One region of the Shewanella sp. GutDb-MelDb genome, then DNA from elsewhere that is predicted to be linked to it. Evidence: riboswitches for the same ligand, from Rfam matches in the RefSeq annotation. Region 1 holds a riboswitch; the other holds the start of a gene.

The links. A riboswitch is a leader RNA that binds a small molecule or an ion and turns the genes downstream of it on or off. The one in region 1 is predicted to bind cobalamin.
Region 2: it holds a riboswitch for cobalamin, as region 1 does, so the genes downstream of both, CXF82_RS11800 (ABC transporter ATP-binding protein) here and CXF82_RS15945 (TonB-dependent receptor domain-containing protein) in region 1, are expected to answer to the same signal.

The regions. Positions count from the first base shown of each region.
Region 1 is NZ_PJBM01000244.1:12,719-24,053, forward strand. Features, by position in the region: gene CXF82_RS15915 (P-II family nitrogen regulator) at 27-365, shown strand; gene CXF82_RS15920 (ammonium transporter) at 381-1,631, shown strand; gene CXF82_RS15925 (hypothetical protein) at 1,840-2,163, shown strand; gene CXF82_RS15930 (tetratricopeptide repeat protein) at 2,294-3,463, shown strand; gene aroG (3-deoxy-7-phosphoheptulonate synthase AroG) at 3,889-4,938, shown strand; gene CXF82_RS15940 (hypothetical protein) at 5,257-5,904, shown strand; cobalamin riboswitch at 6,233-6,432, shown strand; gene CXF82_RS15945 (TonB-dependent receptor domain-containing protein) at 6,552-8,402, shown strand; tRNA gene CXF82_RS15950 (tRNA-Phe) at 8,666-8,741, opposite strand; gene CXF82_RS15955 (efflux RND transporter permease subunit) at 8,976-11,153, shown strand; gene CXF82_RS15960 (hypothetical protein) at 11,143-11,335, shown strand, end outside.
Region 2 is NZ_PJBM01000225.1:15,728-27,062, reverse strand. Features, by position in the region: gene CXF82_RS11805 (FecCD family ABC transporter permease) at 7-1,059, opposite strand; gene CXF82_RS11800 (ABC transporter ATP-binding protein) at 1,052-1,933, opposite strand; cobalamin riboswitch at 2,007-2,163, opposite strand; gene CXF82_RS11795 (histidine phosphatase family protein) at 2,323-2,958, opposite strand; gene metH (methionine synthase) at 3,203-6,961, shown strand; gene CXF82_RS11785 (hypothetical protein) at 7,102-7,839, opposite strand; gene CXF82_RS11780 (transposase) at 8,417-9,439, shown strand; gene CXF82_RS11775 (YeeE/YedE family protein) at 9,683-10,954, opposite strand; gene CXF82_RS11770 (alpha/beta hydrolase) at 11,300-11,335, opposite strand, start outside.

The DNA of each region.
Region 1 (11,335 bases):
TAAAAATAGTCTTCAAGGAGATCGCCATGAAATTGGTCAGTGCCATTATTAAGCCATTTAAGTTAGATGATGTAAGAGAAGCTATCGCCAATGTAGGCATTGAGGGGATGACGGTGACTGAAGTAAAAGGCTTTGGTCGTCAAAAAGGCCATACCGAACTTTATCGAGGTGCTGAGTATCAGGTTGATTTCTTACCTAAGGTGAAGCTTGAAATTGCGACTAAAGCTGAAAACGTGGAGATGCTAGTTGAGGCGATAACGAGTGCTGCGCGTACAGGTAAAATTGGTGATGGCAAGATATTTGTTACCAACCTAGAACAAGCAACCAGAATACGAACTGGTGAACTAGACAACGAAGCACTTTAAAGGGGGATTGGACAAATGGATGAATTAACCAAACTAGGATTAACGGTCACTGAGCTTCGCTTTGCCCTTGATACGTTTTATTTTCTTATCTCTGGTGCGCTAGTGATGTGGATGGCCGCCGGATTTGCGATGTTAGAAGCAGGCCTCGTTCGTTCAAAAAATACCACTGAAATTTTAACTAAAAACGTCTGCTTGTATTCAATAGCCTGTGTCATGTATCTAATCGTTGGTTACAACATTATGTACGTTGATAATGCTGAAGGTGGTTGGTTACCCTCGCTGGGGTCATTGATTGGATCACAAGCTGATGGAGCAGATCATGCGCTTGAGTCCGACTTCTTTTTCCAAGTGGTGTTCGTTGCAACGGCAATGTCGATTGTGTCTGGTGCCGTTGCTGAACGGATGAAGTTATGGGCATTTTTGGCATTTTCAGTGTTTATGACGGCGGTGATATACCCTGTTGAGGGTTACTGGACCTGGGGTGGTGGATTCTTATCTGAAGCTGGCTTCGTTGACTTTGCGGGCAGCGGTATTGTACATATGGCCGGTGCTGCAGCGGCAGTTTCTGGGGTGCTATTGTTAGGTGCAAGAAAGGGAAAATATGGCGCTAATGGACAAGTAAACCCGATCCCGGGTTCTAACTTACCGATGGCGACATTGGGTATGTTCATCTTGTGGATGGGTTGGTTTGGTTTTAACGGTGGTTCACAGCTTTTAGTCTCGGATGTTGAAAATGCTAGCGCGGTGGCCAAAATATTTGTTAATACCAACTCTGCTGCGGCGTTTGGTGCGCTTTCTGCTTTAATTGTATGTCGATTGGTTTGGGGTAAAGCCGATTTAACTATGATCTTAAATGGGGCATTAGCAGGGCTTGTGGCGATTACCGCTGACCCTTTATCACCTTCTTTAGCGATGGCAGGTGTGATTGGTCTTGTGGCTGGCGGCGTGGTTATATTCTCGATTGTTGCATTTGACCGAATCAAAATTGATGATCCCGTTGGGGCAATCTCTGTCCATGGTGTGGCCGGACTCCTCGGGTTAATATTGGTGCCAGTGTCTAATGCCGATGCGTCTTTTGGCACTCAACTTTATGGTGCTGCAGTGATATTTGGCTGGGTATTTGCGGCCTCTTCAGTTGTTTGGTTTGGACTCAAAGTGACGATGGGGATCCGTGTGACAGAAGAGGAAGAATATAACGGCATGGATGCATCAGATTGCGGCATTGATGCGTATCCTGAATTTGTCTCAGTGAAAAGTGCTAACTAATGCAGTGATGATATTGCTAACAAGCAGGGCTTATGCCCTGCTTTTTTATTTGAGAGAAGCATTAACACCTCTAAGCTATTTCATGATCTGCGGCTAATGTTCTGCTAATAATGGTTTGGGATTAATGTCTGAGACTTAATGGAATTGGGCTGGTTAACGGTATACGATGAGCTAATACTGGCTTCTACTATTATTGGGTCGTTATCGGATGAATAAAGTGTTCAGCATTAGTCTATTGCTACTATTTACCACCAGTTTACCCGCGGTAGCTGGACAGGTTGTAGTGCGTAAATCTAGCGAGCCATTTGATGCGTTTGCAGTGCGCGATCAAGTGTTGGCTGACCATGAGTGGCAAGAAGCGCTCAGGTTTCAACAGCAAATAAAAATCTTACAAGCACTGCCTATGGGCTGCTTGCCTGTTGCTATTCCTTATCGCCATTTCACTTGTCGTGGCCAGTTCTACAGGCCTTATGAATATCAAAATAAACAGCTCTACATTGAAATAGAACCGCCGCAGGCGGTTACCCCCTAAGCTTGCTAGGGCAGTTGATTGCTTTACTGAATGAGTCGTACTTTTGATTTACGCTTTGTAACGTTTTTTGCCGAACGGACTCTTTTCTCCAACTATGCTTAAAGGTATGATTTTTTGCGTTGAGATCGTTATGAAATTCATTTCTTTAGCACTATTGTTCTCCCTGCTCATTTTACTGCAAGGTTGCAGTTCGACCCATGAGTTAAGCCATCAATATGCGCTTGAAAGCTATTATCATGATGAGCATTTTACGCGAGTGAACGATCTTCCTGCTGTAGAAAGCCTATTTGCCTTATCTGTTAGTGATATAACCAGTGTACGCAATGACCTCAATAGGGCGAGATTGTCAAAATCGAGCAATGTCATGCGCCACCAGTGGTTAGCTAATTATATCAATGCCCAAGATGGCGGCTTTCGTTATGCTGATAATCTGACTCGTTCAGCAAGCGATACATTTGGCGATCGAGAGGGCAACTGTTTATCTTTGGTGTTATTAACCGCGGCGATAGCGCAGGAACTGGATATTAGAGTCGAATATCAGGAGATTGATATTCCGCCCGTTTGGGATAAGCAAGGGGGATTCTATCTAGTGAATGGACACATTAATTTGAAACTGTTGCCGCAAGAAAGAGGCAATGTACTGAATGTTTCTGCAGGTGCTATCCAGATAGATTTTTTACCCGAACGTGCTATGCAAGGCTACGATAAACGTCGAGTGAGCCAATCTATGGTCGCTTCAATGTTTTATAATAATGTGGCTGCCGAAGCGCTGGTGCAAGGGGAGTATGACAAAGCTTACGGCTTGCTTAAATTAAGCTTACAGCAGGATAATCAGTTTTTACCTGCTATCAACACCTTGGCTGTTTTGTATCGATATAGAGGATTAAATGCGGAAGCTGAAGCATTGTATAAGTTGGCGTTGAACATCGACCCTGACGATATGAATGCGTTGTATAACTACGCGATTATTTTAGCCGAGCAAGATAGGCTTGATGAATGGGCGGGAGTGCACAAAGTCTTGGAACTTGCTCGTATTCGTAACCCGTATTATTACTATGGTATGGCGCAACAAGCGTATTTTGATAAAGAGTATCAAGCGGCATTGAACTGGTATCAACGTGCGATTGATAAAGCGGATTATCGCCATGAATTCTACTTCGGACTGTCAAGAACCTATTGGGCTACGGGGGACGAGCGTAGAGCAGAAGCTAACATGAAAAAAGCGTTGGCCTTGACCAATGACAGTAATAATAAGCGCCGCTACCAATCAAAGCTGCATGCTATTCAAGGTCACGACTAAACTGAGCCAGCTGTATGCATGCACATAATGGTATTGCTATAAATTTATCTATGCAAACTGCTATCAGGCGCAACCATATCGGATTTTTGCTTACTTTTGTCAATCTTAGCGCTTTAAGCTATGTCATCATCCTACAGACCATGGAGTTGCTCTGCGTCTAGCGTTGTGGCGCTGCCCTTGAATGCATTATTGCGAATAGGAATAAGTTATATAATGTTTACTAAGTGTTAAATGCTGATTGTGCGCCTGAAGTTAGTGCGGATTATTTTTAGTAAACTAATCTAAAACAAGTAGTTAAATTTATTTATTGTTATTTTTACTAACTTGATTGCAATGTGAGTAGATACTGGGATAAATTGAACTCAGTATCGCAATTGAGAGTTATGTTTTCATATATCACACGCTAGACGGAGCGCAGTATTACCATGTATTACAAAAATGATGATGTTCGAATTAATAAGATTAAAGAGTTGTTACCTCCAATTGCTATTTTGGAGCGATTTCCAGCAACAGAGAACGCATCAGCGACCGTATTTAATGCGCGTGAAAGCATCCACAATATTCTGGCTAAAAAAGATGATCGCTTATTAGTGGTTATTGGCCCATGCTCTATTCATGATCCTATTGCTGCGGTTGAATACGGTAAACGTCTTGTGGAGTTACGTAAGCAATATAAAGATCAATTAGAGATCGTTATGCGAGTCTATTTTGAAAAGCCTCGTACTACCGTTGGCTGGAAAGGTCTCATCAACGATCCAGACATGGATAACAGCTTTAAGTTAAATGATGGCCTGCGCACAGCACGCAAGCTATTGCTCGACTTGAATGATATGGGCTTACCTGCAGCGGGTGAGTTTCTTGATATGATCACGCCACAGTATGTTGCTGATTTAATGTGTTGGGGCGCCATTGGCGCACGTACCACGGAATCACAGGTACATAGAGAGCTAGCTTCTGGTCTTTCAAGCCCTGTTGGATTTAAAAATGGCACCGATGGCACGATTAAAGTCGCTATTGATGCGATTGGCGCAGCCAATGCTCCACACCATTTTTTATCGGTGACTAAATTCGGTCATTCAGCGATTGTTGAAACTAAGGGTAACCCTGATTGCCATATCATTTTGCGCGGTGGTAAAGAGCCAAATTATAGTGCTGCACATGTGGTTGAAATAAATAAGCAGTTAGATAAAGCCGGCCTACCTAACAATATAATGATCGACTTTAGCCATGCTAATAGCTGTAAGCAGTTTGCATTGCAGATGTCGGTTGCTGATGATGTTGCTGGCCAAGTCAGTGCGGGTGATACGTCAATATTTGGTGTGATGGTTGAAAGTAACTTGGTTGAAGGTCGTCAAGATCCAGTAGAAGGCGAACCGCTTTGTTATGGTCAGAGCGTCACAGATGCTTGCATTGGTTGGGATGATACCGAAAAAATGCTCAGCGTATTGAATCAGAGTGTTATCAACCGCCGATAACGGGTGCGTTAATTTTTTATCGCTGATATAAACCTAGTGTTCGCACTAGGTTTTTTTATGGCTGGCTTTTGGCATGGTTAAATCATACTTATTGCTATTGGGCGGTGTTAGCGGTGAGGCTGACGTTGCTATTTAGGCTGATAATGGGGGGAATTTGGTCGTAGTCTGCTTAACCGGCATTGCTCATAACGGCAGAGTTACTGGCAGTGATGCTACCGAACGATTATTTTTGTTGAAAATCCTCTTTTATGTACCACTTTACGTTGATAAACGATAGAATGTTGCGCAATTAATACCCTAAACAAGGATTGTAAAGGTATGAAAGCAAGTCAGCTTCGGTGCTGGGTTTCCTATTCAGTACTTTTCTATTTCAGTTTTTCGCAAAGTCTTTATGCATCCGACGATGTAGATGTGGCGATCGACAAAATAGCCAAACGCCTGCCTATTTTTAGTCAAAAACTGAGTTTTTACCTACCACATGATTGGAAATTAGCTTTTTCTCAGTCAGAGGATGGCATGTTTACAGCTGAATTTTTACCTAAAAACGAACAGTTACGAAACTGGTCTTCTATGGTGTGTATTCAAGGTTTTAAAGATTTGTCTGCCAATATAGAGCCTAGCGATTTTCTCGATACGATGGCGGAGGCTTATCGAGATAACTGCTATGGCGACGTGTTATATGAACGTGTAGATGACGAATTCATTGATGGCCATCAGACGGCAAGTGCCATTATGGGCTGTACTCGAATGCCCAACACGCACCTTAATGGGTTACAAGCTAACGTTTATAAAGCGCTAGAACACTTAGGTGAAATTGGCCATTACACTGCAGTAAAAGGCGAAAATGACCTGTACCTTATTCATAAGTCTATGAGAGGGGAGGAGTTCACTTCAACATCTGCACCGGTTGAAAGAGCTAACTATCGTGAGTTCATGTCTGCGATAACGCCCTTCAAATTAAATTAACGCATTAGGCGCTTAGTCGTACTTTTGTACTGGGGTTAGCTTTTCAATTATCAGGTCTTAATTATAAATAATACGTCCCGTCTTACGTTTGAGCCATTTGTCACTGTTAGAGTTAAACATAAATGGCTCAAACTAAAGTATTAGCGAGCATTTTTGGTTAAGCCGGCCCCTTTTCGTTATCTGCAGATTTTCTCGGTTGAACATTTGTAATCTAAGCTAGAACAAATCGCTTTTTGATAAGTTAGACATTTAACCGTATAGACGTCTATAATGCGCGCACAAAGCGGTAACCTAAGGTTATTGCAGTGTAACAACAATTAAAAATAACTAACTAGTCAACTTTATTGGTGCCTTAACTTTCAGCTTAAATGTTGAGTAAGGATAATCGGGAAGTCAGTTAAATTCTGACACTGCCCCCGCAACGGTGAATGGTGAGAGACAGGCGTATTAAAGCTTGTATTCGCATATCGATACTTAAATCGATATAGAACCTAAGTCCGGAGACCGGCCTGTAAAGTGATTTCGATGATTTCGGCGGGCAGATCTCGAAGTGCGGCAGTGTGCAAATGTAGCGATGGAGTTTTAGCGCTTAACTATTTGTCATTCCGTGACGCATTGCCCCGTTTTCCTTTAGGAGTCAAGGGCAAATGGGTATCAAACCATCTAAAATTGCGTTGCTTATCAGCGGCGTATTCAGCTTAACTGCATTGCCTGTACTGGCAGCAGAATCCAGCCAACAACTTGTCGTTGACGAAACGATCACTGTCACCGGTGCACGTTTTGACAGAACGACTGATCAGCAACTTACCGTCATTAATACCATTGAACGTGAAGAGATAGAGCGTCTGAATCCCAAATCTATTGCAGACGTTTTAGAAATTCTGCCGGGCGTAAGCGTCACGCGTAATGGTGGAGCGGGTCAAACCACTTCAGTTAGCATTCGTGGTAGTAACTCAAGTCATGTCTTAGTTATTGTTGATGGTGTCAAAGTGGGCTCAGCGACACTTGGCTCGGTTAGCTTCAACAGCATATCGCCAGAAAATATTGAGCGTATAGAAGTCTTAAAAGGACCTAGAGCCTCTGTTTGGGGCAGTGATGCCATTGGCGGCGTGATTCAAATATTTACTCGCCAACTTAAAAGCGGCGAAGGCTTTGTTGGTGCTGAGTACGGTACTAATGATTATCTTCGTGGCTCAGCTGGTTTTGGAATGGAGCACGGGGAGGGCAGTAGCACACTAGTTGTAAGTCGTGAGCAATCAAATGGCTATGATGTTTATGACGGTGCAGAATCTGAAAATGATGCTGATGGTTACGACCGTACCTCTATATCACTTAAAGGTTCACAATTACTTAGCCAGCAGTGGCAGGCACTCTGGAGCGGTCAATACGACAGAGGCAACAATCAATTTGATGATATTTATGGCAGTGGTGGTGTGGATGAGTCTGATTATGCCAATTACCTTTGGAATTTAGGTACGCAATATACTGGCGGAAAATATACCAGTAAGTTGACGTTTAGCCAGTCTCGAGATTATAACGAGAACTTCCGTGGTGATAACGTGGCTGCCGGAATTGCCAAATATGAAACTAAGCGTAAGCAAGTGAATTGGAGCAATCAATACCTCGTTGGAAATGGCTTGAACTTAAGCGGTGGCGTTGATTGGTCAAATGAAGCCGTGCTTGGTGATTACGCGCAAAATGACCGCGACATCGTTGGTGCTTATCTGTTGGTTGAGAAGCAATGGCAGAAGCTACTTGCTGAAGTCGCAGTTCGTTATGATGACGTAGAAAATGTCGATAGCGAAACGACTTATAACCTCAGTCTGGCTTACCAGTTTACTGATCAATGGCGTTTGTCGGCGACAACCGGCACAGCGTTTAAGGTGCCAACGTTTAATGACCTGTACTGGCCTGGTTCAGGTAATCCTGAATTGTTGTCAGAAACATCTGAAAGTTATGATATGACCTTGAACTATCGAGGTAATGATGTTCAAGCTTATGTCAGCTTCTTCAAGAACGACATCGATAACCTAATTGCTTGGGCTCCTACGGGGATCATTGGCGATAACGGTTGGGAGATCTGGAAACCTGCTAATGTTAACAATGCCGAAATCACTGGCGCTGAATTTTTTACTAAGTTTGGCTTGTTTGGCCTAGAGCATCAGTTAGCGTATACCTATTTAGATACTGAAGATAAAGCGACTGAAAAGGCACTTACTGGCCGTAGCGAGAATGAGTTTAACTATTCGTTGAGTTATCAATGGCAAGATTTTGATCTGTTGGCTAACTATCATTATCAAGGCAAGCGATACGCAGGCTACGACCAATACTTGGACGCATATCATCAGTTAGATCTGGGGCTAGGGTATAAGGTGACTGATAATTGGCAACTGCGTTTAAAAGCCAATAATGTGTTTGATGAAGAGATTGTCTCAGTGGCAAACTACTTCAGCCCTGGAAGAGAAGTCTTCTTCAGCGTGAGTTACAACGCACTGTAATAGAGCGTGCAGTAGAAGCTCAGCCAGAGCTAAGTAAAATAAAGCCAGTCATCAAGGTGACTGGTTTTTTTGTATCTGCAGCTCGTGGTGAGTCTAGCGCTACCTGAGTCCGGCATACCGGTTTTGAGGCTGGGTTGGTTGTGTTCGCGGTTTTCAAATGGCAGATGCAAAAAAACCTCGCTAGGCGAGGTTTCATGTTGAGTACTTAAGGTCTTACTTGCCTTAGACTCTGGTCTAAATGTTGCTACACCTAAACTAAATATTGGTGCCCGAACCCGGAATCGAACCAGGGACACGAGGATTTTCAATCCTCTGCTCTACCGACTGAGCTATTCGGGCAACGGCGCTATTAAAAGGCTTTTACTGATTTGAGTCAACTATTTTTTGCTAAATGGTGCTTTCTTTTGTTCGCACGTTGAATTATCCAGCGTTTAGCTGCAGAACTAAGCAATTCATTGCAATGGATCACTTTGGTAGCGTTACGACGAAGTAATGTTAAATTTGTGTGAATTTATTAGGCCTTTCCACGGTCTTGTCTTTATACAGAGAAAAAGATCAACGAGGAGAAATTGTTTGGGGCTTCACATTCGAACTGTTTGGACTATTCAGCGCCATCCATTAGGACTGTTTGTCAGTATCATTTTGTTGATCCTGCTCTCTTTGTTAGGTCTGCATAGACTCAACCTCGATGTTAACTTTAGTGATTACTTCTCACCAACCGATCCTCGGTTTGTAGCGTTTAACCAGATGAACGATAGTTTCGAACGCCACGACCAATTATGGCTACTACTTGAAAGTAAGCAAGATTGGCGAGAAGGGGAGCTTACTGAACCTCTTCTCACCTTTATAGAACAGTTAAAAGGCAATCCAAATGTATTAAGTGTTCAGGGCTACAATCAGTTTCTTCAAGGTGATGCTAGCGCGGATAAGATACTTAATTATAAAAAACATCCACGCCTAACATCAGTTTTATCGGAAAATGGCCAAGCCATACTATTGCAGCTAAAACTAAACGAGGCACAGTCTAGATCCTTTGCTACGCGCAGTGTGTGGTTGATGAGCACACTTGATGAAATCGATGCTGCAACAAGTGCTTTCTGGCTGCCAATGAATGTAAATAGTTATCTCAACGGCACGCATGCCTTAAATTGGCAATATGCCAAAGTGCTACGTCATGACTTACTTTGGTTTGCACCCTCGTTATTGGGTATTATCTTTTTGATGGCAGCGCTTTTTATCAGGCAAAAAGTGTGGATTACTGCGTTATGTCTTAATAGCGTTATAACCCTTATTTTGACTTTAGGCATCGCGGCTTGGTTAAAGCTAACGTTGGCAGCAATTAGTGCTTTTGTCCCTGTGATTATTGTGACACTGGCTTTGGCGTATGCATCTCACCTCTATTTTGCTTGGCGGCGTGCAATCAACTTAGGTAAGTCAAATACTCAAGCACTTGAGCACAGCGTTAGCGTCAATCAAGCGCCACTATTTTACTCTACCTTGACTACCATATTGGGTTTCTGCTTATTAATGTTTAGCCCATCGCCACCCATACAGAGCTTTGGTTTATTGGTAGCATTTGCGGTTCTGTGTAATTACCTATTAAGCCTAACCACATTAATCTACTTTGCTGGTTTTTCTAAGCCCACTAAACAGACTGAAATGAACTTTGGTTCAGTACTATCACTCGCCAAATATAATGTAAAAAGACCCAATGCTGTAATACTTGGGATTGTATTGCTTAGTGTTCTCTCACTGATAAGCGTATCCAAGCTAACCCTCAATGATGACCCCTTAGGTTACTTCGAATCGAATAACTCCTTCACAGTATCTAGTCAAAAAATGCGACAGTACTTTGCGGGGATCAACTTACAACACTATGTTGTTAGTAGTAAAGCAGGTGCTCAACTTGATAAAGTTGAATTGGCTTTTATTTATAAATTTGCTCGTTATCTAAAAGCACAACCTGAGGTTAATAAGGTTCAGCATCTGGGTGATTGGATCAAAAGTACCGGTATGGGGCAGAACCAGTTTAAGCGTTTATTAACTGAAAAGTCAGTCGTGCAATTACGCTTACAAAGCGAACTAAATAAGCGCAAGAATGCCAGTTTAGTGACCTTGTATTTAGTGCCAATGACAGCGATGGAGTTGGTGGTATTTGAAACTAAAGTGAATACTTGGTTAGCAAGCAATGCTCAAAATATTGATGTCAGCCCGTCTCTTGGCAGTAATTTATTGTTTGCCCATCTCAGTATCGACAATGCTAATAATATGCTGATTTCATTCGGTGTGGCGTTACTTGCGCTAGCGGCGCTGCTCAGTATATTGAAACGCTCGTTAGTCTTTGGCTTGATGGGACTATTACTTAATTTTTTACCCTTACTGTGGGTGTTTGCTCTATGGCAACTCAATGGTGGTTTTATCAGCCTCGGTACCGCGGTTGTATTGGGGATGATGCTGGGCGTTATTGTCGACGATACTTTGCATTTGATGCTTAGATTGCCCAGTAAAGATTGCGGTGACAGTGACACTACTGTGATGTGGGATGCATTAAGCAAAGTCTTACCCGTGATCACCTTTACCACGCTTGCCATCGCCTTGGGGTTTTCTATCGGGTTAATGTCTGATTTTGCGCCTATCTCACAACTGAGTTTGCTCTCTTGTTTGGTGGTGCTATTTGCTTGGGGCTTTGATGTTTTGATGTTACCTGTGCTTTACCAGCGCTGGATATTAAGGAGAAAGCATGCAGACTAAGGTACATACTCGCTGTTTTCCGCTTAAGCCTGTCACAGGGGCTAATACAGCTTTGACTGCAAATAGTCAGCGGATCATGTGTTGGCTCGGAGATACTCAACACAAGCCAGTGCAATTTAGCGATACTCAAACAGATGCTATGAGTCGCCTATTACCCTTATTACTGTGCGGTGAGCAGTCGG
Region 2 (11,335 bases), on a different contig from region 1:
CTCAGCTTAAATCCGCTTTGCACTGCGGCCGCCTAAAATAAATAGGAAAAATACGCTACCCATCACCGAGGTTATAATGCCCACTGGTAGCTCTTGGTAACTCAATAAAGTCCGCGCCAATACATCAACCCACACCATAAATAATCCGCCAACAGCGGCGGTAAGCAATAGCGGATATCTTCCTGGAAACAGTAATCGTACTGTGTGTGGCACCATCAAACCGATAAAACCAATGCCACCACAATTGGCGACTAAAATGGCGGTGATGAGTGAACACAGTAGCAACATCGATAAACGCAATCGTCCTACGTTAATCCCTAACGTATGCGCGGTTTCATCCCCCGCACGCATCGCCACAATTTGACGTTTAAAAAGCAGAATAATCACAGTACATACCGACACGATAATCGCCGGTAATATCAATCCAAACCAACTGGCTTTAGCAAAGCTGCCTAAGCTCCAAAACAGCACCGAAGCGGCAGCTTGAGGGCTTGAAAAATACAGCAACAGACTCGCCATCGCGCCAAACATAAAGGATATCGCCACCCCAGAGAGCAGCATACGCTCAACCTGAGTCGTTAAATTGCGGCCACATAAACTGAGCACCATTAATACCGACAGGCTAGCGCCGATAAATGCGCCCAACGGCAAGCTCAGCCACAATATGCTCTGACTAAAAAGGGTTAGTACCACTACCGCGCCAAATGATGCGCCAGAAGAGATGCCAAATAGATAGGGGTCGGCTAACGGATTACGGGTCACGGTTTGCAGTACGCTGCCGGCAATCGACAATCCTGCCCCCGCAATAAACGCCAATATTACTCGCGGTAATCTCAGTTCCCACACAATGCGTTCGGTCACGCCCATGGAGCCACCCATTCCAAAAATCTTATGGCTGAAGACCTGCAACACATCGCCACTGGTAATACTTGCGGCGCCAAAACTGGTTGCCGCGAACGGGGTGATTAACCCCAGCAACAGCAAGCCAGACAGCAGCAATACATCAAGTGGCTGTTTCCAACCCGTCGCTTGCGGAGCCACTCCTAATGACCTAGGCATCAGTTGTTCCTTTATCTACGGTCACTGAATGAGTCACTGCACTCGCAACGGCTTTTGCTTCAGCGGCCGATATAACGTCACTGCGGGTATAACCATAAAAGTAACTAATCAAAGGATTACCATGTTGCGGATGGGCTTTAACTTCGCAGCACACATCAAATACCTCACCAATACGTTGTTCAGTCAACACCGCTTTGGGCGTCCCTTTTGCCAAGCAGCGGCCCTTATCAAGCAGCAATAACTCATCGCAAAGCGCACTCGCTAAATTGAGATCATGAATAGAGGTGATCACGGTAATATTAAGCGTGTGCAGTAGCTCTAATGTTTGGATTTGATAACGAATATCGAGGTGATTGGTGGGCTCATCTAATATAAGCAGTTGTGGTCGCTGTACTATTGCACGAGCAATTAATGCACGCTGCTTTTCACCGCCAGATAGGCTTTCATACGCTTGATGCGCTTTATGCGTTAAGCCGACTTTAACCAGCGCCTGCGTCACCACTTGGCGATCGCTGGCATTGGTAAATTCAAAGGCGCCCTTATGCGGTGTTAACCCGAGGCTAACCAACTGAGTGGTTGTCATCTCAAAGTGATGTGGCGTGTCTTGCAGCACCACGGCAATTTGCTTGGCAAATGCTTTGGCAGATAACACCGAGATATCTTCACCAAACAGCTGAATGTGGCCAGTGGTCGGTTTAATAAAACGATATAGGCAGCGCAGCAGACTCGACTTACCCGCGCCATTAGGGCCAATAATGCCCAGCATCTGCCCTTTCGCTAAACTAAAATTGATGTCAGACAAAATGGCTTGGCCATTTAACTGCCAGCCTAAACCGCTCACTGCCAGTACTGTTTCTAATGCCTGCTTAGACATTGAATAAACCATAAAACATTATTGAATAAACTCCCTTGAGACGCCCGCTCAAGTTGTTATCTAGTGTGAAGTGCTTATCTATCAAAAGTTAGGCTGGTATCTGACTTGAGGGCTAAAATATTGCTCTAGCGCTCATACAGTTGCGGGTACAGTCCGGACTATTAGCTTGTATTGCTTAAGCTACCGGTTCCCAATTGATGCGGTTAAGCACCTAACTTGATGACTCGTTCTTAATGACCCACTTAATAAGTGTGTTCTCTAGCGTATTTTTACGCGAGTATCACGCAGTTTACCACGCTCACCCAAATAGTAATTGAACTTAATCAATTACTATTTGGCTGATGGCTCAATTTCCATGCTATTGCATCAAACTTATCCCATATAAGTCGCTATTCCAGCCCCCAATTAAGGCTTAAGTGCTGTTGCTCGCCATCATGCAATACATCAATCACCACGGTTGCGGCATAGGGCAGTTTCAACGCGCTGTAGATCCCCGCGCACTGTTTTAATTGCAACGATTTTGCCATTAAGTGCCTGATCACGCCGCCATGAGTCACTAATACAATCACCTTACCTTGGTGCAGCTCAACGAGTGACCGCCACGCAGTATCAATTCTAGCTTCAAAGACCTGCATCGTCTCGCCATTGGGCGGAGTATGTTGCCAAGGGTTAGCCCAATAAGCATCAAGCTCGCTACTATACTGCTGATAAAGTGCGCTAAAAGATTGGCCATCCCAATCGCCAAAATTGAGCTCCATAAAAGCGGCCTGCTCAATAAAATCGATACCGTACTGCTGTGCAAATATCTTCGCGGGTAAAGCACAACGCAATAGCGGCGAACTGACCACCAGATCCGCTATCTTGTTTTGCGCCGCGACCCCGGTTTTGCTTGTTAACAGCCTCGATATAGCCCTATTTAGCTGCTCTTTTCCGGCTAAATTCAGCATGACGTCGGTATGACCGCGTAAAATATTACCACCTTCACAAGCACCGTGCCGCAGTAAAACCACTCTAGTATTTTGCATTGCAACATTCCACATATTATATTTATCAGTGACTTACATAAAAATTATCATCAATTCACACTGAAAAATTATCAACTTTTAGTACTTGCACTTCTGACATCGACTCACGTATTATGGACGTCTATACGTATAAATGTCCAAACAAAATAATGTCACGCAAGTATCGCAAATACTTAACTGATAAACACGGACAACGTTTACTGAAATTTATATTTTGCGACTCTGTAATTGGTAGGAATATTCTATGGCAACACGTACCCCAACAACTGCCCCGCATACTCAAGACACGGCTAAAAAAGTGCTAGCGGTGCTAACCCAAAAATTACAGCAAGAGATCCTGCTGCTTGATGGTGCAATGGGCACCATGATCCAAGATCGCAAATTTGAAGAGGAAGACTTTCGCGGCGAACCATTTAAAGACTGGCATTGCGATGTAAAGGGCAACAATGACATGCTGGTGCTCACTCAGTCAGCTGCGATTAAGCAGATCCATAAAGATTATTTATTGGCTGGCTCCGACATCATTGAAACCAATACCTTCAATGCAACCCGTATTGCCATGGCTGACTACGACATGCAGGAGCATTCAGCCGCGATAAACTTAGCCGGAGCGCGCCTTGCCCGAGAAGCGGCCAATGAAGTTGAAGCAGAAACAGGTCGCCAATGTTTTGTGGCGGGTGTACTCGGCCCAACCAACCGCACTTGTTCAATCAGCCCCGATGTCAACGATCCCGGCTACCGTAACGTCAGTTTTGACGAGCTGGTTGAAGCCTATGTTGAATCGATAGATGCCCTCATCGCTGGCGGCGCGGATATCATTATGGTTGAGACCATTTTCGATACCCTTAACGCCAAAGCCGCACTGTTTGCCATTGAAACCGTATACGACACTCAAGGTTTCCGCCTGCCAATCATGATCTCAGGCACCATCACCGATGCATCAGGGCGTACCTTAACCGGACAAACCACCGAAGCCTTTTACAACTCACTGCGCCATGTTAAGCCACTATCGATTGGTCTTAACTGTGCATTAGGGCCAAAAGAGCTGCGCGCTTATGTCGAAGAGCTATCAAAAATCTCTGAATGCTATGTGTCGGCGCACCCTAATGCCGGTCTACCCAACGAATTTGGCGGCTACGATGAAACCCCAGAGCAGATGGCAGAAGTCATTGAAGAGTGGGCTGAAGAGGGCTTTTTAAACATTATTGGCGGTTGCTGCGGCAGCACGCCAGAGCATATCCGCGCTATCCGTGATGCCGTGATTAGGCATGACGCCCGCGTACTACCAGACATCGCAGTGGCTTGCCGTTTATCAGGGCTTGAGCCGCTGACCATTGATGAAAACTCGCTGTTTTTAAACGTCGGTGAGCGTACCAACGTCACTGGTTCTGCCAAATTTTTGCGGCTGATTAAAACTGGCGAATATGAAGAAGCCCTCAGTGTTGCCCGCGAGCAAGTCGAGAGCGGCGCGCAGATCATCGATATCAACATGGATGAAGGCATGCTCGATGGTGCCGAGATGATGCACAAATTCCTCAACCTTATCGCCTCTGAGCCCGACATATCACGGGTGCCGATCATGATCGACTCCTCTAAGTGGGAAGTGATTGAAGCCGGGCTTAAGTGTATTCAGGGTAAAGGCATCGTTAATTCCATCTCCCTTAAAGAGGGCGAAGCCAAGTTTATCCAGCAAGCCACCTTAGTCAAACGCTATGGCGCCGCGGCAATTATCATGGCGTTCGATGAACAGGGCCAAGCCGACACTAAAGCACGTAAAATTGAAATTTGTACCCGCGCCTATCGCGTGCTGGTCGATAAAGTGGGCTTTCCGCCAGAAGATATTATCTTCGACCCCAACATTTTTGCCATCGCCACCGGGATTGAAGAGCACGACAACTACGCCGTCGACTTTATTGAAGCGACAGCCGAAATCAAACGCACCCTGCCCCATGCCATGATCTCCGGCGGTGTGTCGAATGTGTCATTCTCGTTCAGGGGTAACAACCCAGTGCGCGAAGCCATTCACGCCGTGTTCCTCTATCACGCTATTCAAGCGGGCATGGACATGGGGATTGTTAACGCCGGTCAGCTGGCAATTTATGATGATATTGATCCCGAGTTAAAGGAGAGAGTCGAGGCCATAGTGCAAAACCTACCTTGCACTGCACTCGATGCCAACGGTGAACTGACCAACAACACCGAACTGCTGTTAGAAGTTGCCGAAAAGTTTCGTGGTGACGGTAGCCAAGTCGCTAAGAAAGAAGATTTAGAGTGGCGTAGCTGGGACGTGAACAAACGTCTGTCTCATGCGCTGGTTAAAGGCATTACTGACTTTATCGATGAAGACACCGAAGAGGCTCGAGCCGCTGCCACGCGCCCACTGGATGTCATTGAAGGTGCCTTGATGGACGGCATGAACGTGGTTGGCGACCTGTTTGGCTCCGGCAAGATGTTCCTGCCACAAGTGGTCAAATCTGCCCGCGTAATGAAAAAAGCAGTCGCGTACCTTAACCCCTATATCGAACTCGAGAAAACCCCTGGGCAGTCAAACGGTAAGATTTTAATGGTCACCGTAAAAGGTGATGTGCACGATATCGGCAAGAACATTGTCGGCGTGGTATTAGCCTGTAACGGCTATGAAGTCATTGATTTAGGCGTAATGGTGCCGGTTGAGAAGATCATCGATGTCGCCGTGCGTGAAAACGTCGACATCATCGGCATGTCAGGGCTCATTACCCCGAGTCTCGACGAAATGGTGCATAACGTTAAAGCTTTCCATAAAGCCGGCTTAACCATACCGTCGATTATTGGCGGCGCAACCTGCTCTAAAATCCATACCGCGGTGAAGATCGCGCCGCACTCGCCAACAGGCGCAATTTATATTGCCGATGCCTCCCGCGCAGTGCCTATGGTGTCAAAGCTGATTAATAACCAAACGCGACAAGCGACTATCGACGCAGCTTATGCAGAATATGACATGATGCGCGAAAAGCGCCTGTCACAAACCAAACGTAAAATAATCACCTCCATTGAAGCCGCGCGTGACAACCGCTGTCAGCATGACTGGGAAAACTACAGCCCATTTGTGCCTAACGTACTCGGTCGTCAGGTGTTTGATGACTATCCGTTAGAAGATTTAGTGGCACGTATCGACTGGACGCCGTTTTTCCGCAGCTGGGAGTTACACGGTCACTTCCCACAGATCTTAACCGATAAGGTCGTCGGGGAAGAGGCGACTAAGCTATTTGCCGATGGCAAAGCCATGCTGAAAAAGATCATCAATGAAAAGTGGCTCACCGCCAAAGCCGTTATCGGTCTGTTCCCAGCCAATACCGTCAACCATGATGATATTGAACTGTACACCGATGAGACACGCACCGAGCTTGAGCTGACCACGCATCACCTGCGGATGCAGATAGAACGCGTCGGCAACGACAACTTCTGCCTAGCTGACTTTGTGGCGCCAAAAGATTCAGGCGTAGCCGATTACATGGGCGGCTTTGCCGTCACGACAGGTCATGGCATTGACGAGCATGTCGCCCGTTTTGAAGCAGATCACGATGACTACAGCGCCATCATGCTCAAATGCTTGGCTGACCGTTTAGCCGAAGCCTTTGCCGAGCGTATGCATGAGCGAGTACGTAAAGAGTTTTGGGGTTATGCAAGCGACGAGGTACTCGATAACGAGTCGCTTATTCGTGAAAAGTACAAAGGTATTCGTCCTGCACCAGGCTACCCCGCTTGCCCAGATCACACTGAGAAAGGCTTGCTGTGGGATTTACTCAAGCCTGACGAGACTATCAACCTTAACATCACCGAAAGCTATGCCATGTTCCCAACCGCAGCGGTATCGGGTTGGTACTTTGCCCATCCTAAGTCGCGTTACTTTGGCGTGACCAATATTGGCCGCGATCAGGTTGAGGATTATGCTGAGCGTAAGGGAATGAGTATTGAGGATACGGAGAGGTGGTTGGCACCAGTGTTGGATTATGATCCAGAGTAATTTCGGAGCGAGTCTAGAACCTCAAAGCAACCCGTTTGCTATGGGGCTCTAGGCTAGCAATAAACGCCCTCACATCATCACTTCTCCTGCATACGAAATCCACTAAGGAAAAACCTAGCTATGCACTCCTGCGCCATAAACTAAGAAAAGTTACTCATGCAAGAGTCAATTTTCAAAGAGGTATTATTAGTTAATAGTAGTGCCTTATATTGATTAATATTTCTTTCAACTTGATGCAGTAATCCTTCGGCTCCTTTGGCTGCCGAACTCTCATAAACCAAAGGTACCATCGTGAGTTCATGAGCCTGCGTCTGTGCATCGATGAACTGCAGCTGAGACCAAAATAAATTCGAAATAAGGTGAAAAAGGCAGCTACCGATACCAAGATGACGGAACTCCGGTACGACGTAGGCATACAATAAATAGCAGCAAACACCAACATGCCTCTCATCACTGGGTTGACCATCCGTATACCAAGAGTCGAGCAAGCCAACATTAAAGGTCACAAATGCCACTGGTGTTTGCTTCTTCTCCTCTAAAAAAGCCACTAATTGATATTGTCTTTGATGCCTATTTCGCGATATAGGGTTAACAGATACAAGATTTTTAAATATCTCATGGCTGACTAATTGGTTATCTTTACTTTTGGCACAAAAATACCGTTGTAAGTCAGCAATATCGGTATGAAGTGGAGCATCATAAACACTCACACAAGGGATATTTGATAATTCATCACCCCTAGCTGAGGGCGGAGCCTGAAGGCGTAAGTCTTTTTCAGCTAATGTTTGGACGAAGCCACCCTGTAGCTGAAATTGGCTAAAATCATCAAGTAAATGAAGTAAGGGGAATAGCTCTACCTTACTTTTGTTAGAAGTCATATACAGCTCCAATTAATAAACTTGTTGTTTGTATCAGGCTTATCAGTTGATAAATTAACTATCGTCTTTATTCGTTATAAAAACGTCAGGTTAAACACAAACAACACACTTCATAAACTGCTTATTCAATAACTATAGGTACAATTTAATTTCCTGTAAAACCCTTCACCCCTTATTGGATAGGGGCTGCGAGTTCAAATATCATCAAGCTATTGTAAATAAAGATGACTATCACCTTTAGTGTTCTGCTGTATAAATAAAATAAAATATCAGTAGCATAATATTTCGCCGTAAACTCCTCAGTTCAAATTATCAAGCCGTGTTGTGATACCAATTATCATAAAAGACAGAAAAGACAGGACAGCCATATCTTTTGTACTTTAAACCATCCTCTACTAGGCTTTAATGACCGAACAGGTACTGCCTAGTGAAGGATTGTCATTATGACCTCCTCAAGAAGAACCCTAATAGATGCTGAAATTAAAAAAGACAGGACAGCCATATCTTTTGTACTTTAAACCATCCTCTACTAGGCTTTAATGACCGAACTGGTACTGCCTAGTGAAGGATTGTCATTATGACCTCCGCAAGAAGAACCCTAATAGATGCTGAAACGACGCCTTTTTATCACATCATTAATCGTTGTGTCAGACGAGCCTATCTCTGCGGTGAAGATAAAGTCTCGGGTAAGAGCTTCGAGCATAGGCGGGGTTGGATTGTTGATAAAATTAAAGCGCTTTCAAACATCTTTTGTATTGATATATGCGCTTATGCCGTAATGAACAATCACTACCATTTAGTGCTTAAGATTGACGTTGATAAAGCCAAGTCTTTGAGTCACCGTGAAGTCATTACTCGGTGGTGTCAGGTGACCAAAGGTCATGATGTAGCGACTAAGTATTTGAATGGTGACACCTTGATTGAAGGGGAACGTATGCTCCTTGATGGCTTACTTGCTGAGTGGCATGAGCGTTTATCTAGCATTTCTTGGTTTATGAGGTGCCTAAATGAAGAGATAGCCCGCAGGGCAAATCGAGAAGATGAGTGTAAAGGCGCTTTCTGGGAGGGACGTTTCAAATCTCAAGCCTTACTCGATGATCAAGCACTGCTAGCATGCATGATGTATGTTGATTTAAACCCCATCAGAGCAGGGATTGCTGATAGCCTGCAAACCTCTGACTTCACCTCAATCCAAGAGCGAATGACTGAACTTAATACGACCGAGACAGACTCTGCAAAGCACTCAGAACATTCAAATGAGCAATCATTAAAGCCCCTCGCCGAATTTAATGGTTCAACCCACCTTACAACTCAATCAGGTATTCCATTTCACTTTTGTGATTATCTGGAACTTATCGATTGGACTGGCAAAGCTATCAGACCAGATAAGAGAGGGTTTATAGACTCAAGTCGCCCTAAACTACTCGATTGTCTAGGTATCTCACCTGATACCTGGATAACGTCAGCGAAAGAGTTTCGTCGTCAATACAGTGGTATTAGCGGTCGTTGGGACGCGATGTGTGAGTTTAAAAGGCAGCATCAAAACGGGAAGTGGTGTAAAGGAAAGGCCTATAGCAATGCACTACATCCATTACCCTGAATTACAATCAAAGTGAAAGACGAACAGTCATATCTTCTGCCTTTGTCACATGCTCTTCCTAGCGAATCGCTTTTGCATGATGTGTAACAAAGAGAAAGAATATTCTTACCACGAAGCACTGTCCTTTCGAAAAGGCAAGATGGCATTCGAGCCGTTTACTCCTCCCCTATCCATATCTTTAATGGTTGATGATTCAGCCTGCTTCATCAACCATTAATATACTTCAATAGCACTCTAACGATGTTACTTCATCACTGCTTGTTGGAAACGGTTGCCAGCGATAGCACCACCAATCATTACCAGTAAATACACCCATCCAGATAATGAGAAGTTAGCAATAGGGGTGAACAATGCTCCGACATTACAGCCATTGGCAAAACGAGTACCAAATCCCATTAATAATCCACCTAAAGCAAAAAGCGCCAGCTGTTTAGCGGAGTGGTTTAGAGTAAATGAAAACTTAAATTTTCCCATAAACAACACCGCAATTAAGGTGCCTAATAAAATCGCAAAGTTTTGCACTGACACGCCATGTTCAAAAAAGGGCGTGGTAAACATCGCCTCTGGTCGCTGGCTTATCTCAGTAATGGTGTTTAATTCAACCCCAAATAACATCAATCCCTTTGCAAACCAAATACCAAAGGGTGTCGATGCTCCCCAGCCTGCGCCGGTACTTGCCATCATGATGCCAAAGATAACCGCGATGACTAACGCGGTGGTGCGCATTTGCCAGAGGTTAGCGAACCAGTTTTGATATGTTTCACGGCTGAATAATGTGAATGAGTTATCTTCGCCATTTTGATTACTTTGGCGTTGAATATTCTGTCGCTCAATTTCACCCGACACACCTAAATATGAGCCATTGCGACGGCGATAGTTTTCATACTTTTTGGCAATAACCACCACGCTTAATGCTAAAAATAGGGTCACTAATATAGACATAAAATAACCATTCAGCGGTGTACCAGCAAACAAGTCCGGTAAAAACACGCCTTTACCTTGATAGCTTGCTGACGAAAACCACGAATCGGTTATCCAGCTTTGGCTGCTTTGTAATGGAAAACCAAAGAAGACGCCGGCACCAAAAAACACCAGTGTCGTTGCAGCTCTTGGGACATCACTGACAAACTCCACCATCATGCCGGTTGCGCAGCAGCTTGATAAGCTCATGCCTGCGCCAAACATGATGCCGCCAATAAGCAGCCCTGCATTGATAGGATTAATCCATAAATCATAGTGCTGGCTGCCAGCATTAAGCAGTAAACCGGCATTGATGATTGCTGTGATGACAAACATAAACATTAGGGTTTGCAGTAACTGCGTTGAACCACGGCGGTAAGCTCGGTTAATACTACCGGCAAAACCAACGGCGCCTTTGGCTAAGGCAAAGCCTAAACTGAGCCCTAATAACAAGCGTAAAAAGAGCCCGTCATTGGCTAATTGAGTCGCGCCAACCACTAACGTCAACAGTAAAATTGTTACGGCCATCACCGCTTGATTCTTATTTATAACCACAACACTAACCAACTATATTTAATAACAAATCTCAAACAAAAAACAAACAAAACGTTATGTTTTTCAAACGCTTTGGCATTCCTGCCATTTAGGTTGCAGATTGTGGTGAATATAGCTGTTTCTGTCTATCGCTATAGCGTGTTTTAGATAGACCCCTTTGTAATAACTCATGCGCTTGTATTAAGTGGAGTGAGAGTAAACTTAGATATTGGGAGTCGAATTAGCCATTAACCTATCTGCCGTCGCTTTTATAGTCCCAATATTGTTGTGGGGATGGAATTGCCAAAGTTCAGCCAAGGCGGCTCACTCACTATAGAATGAGCGCCAACAATCCTGACTCTTGGGCTACTTCTGTTTTTTAACGTCTATTTCACTCGCTTT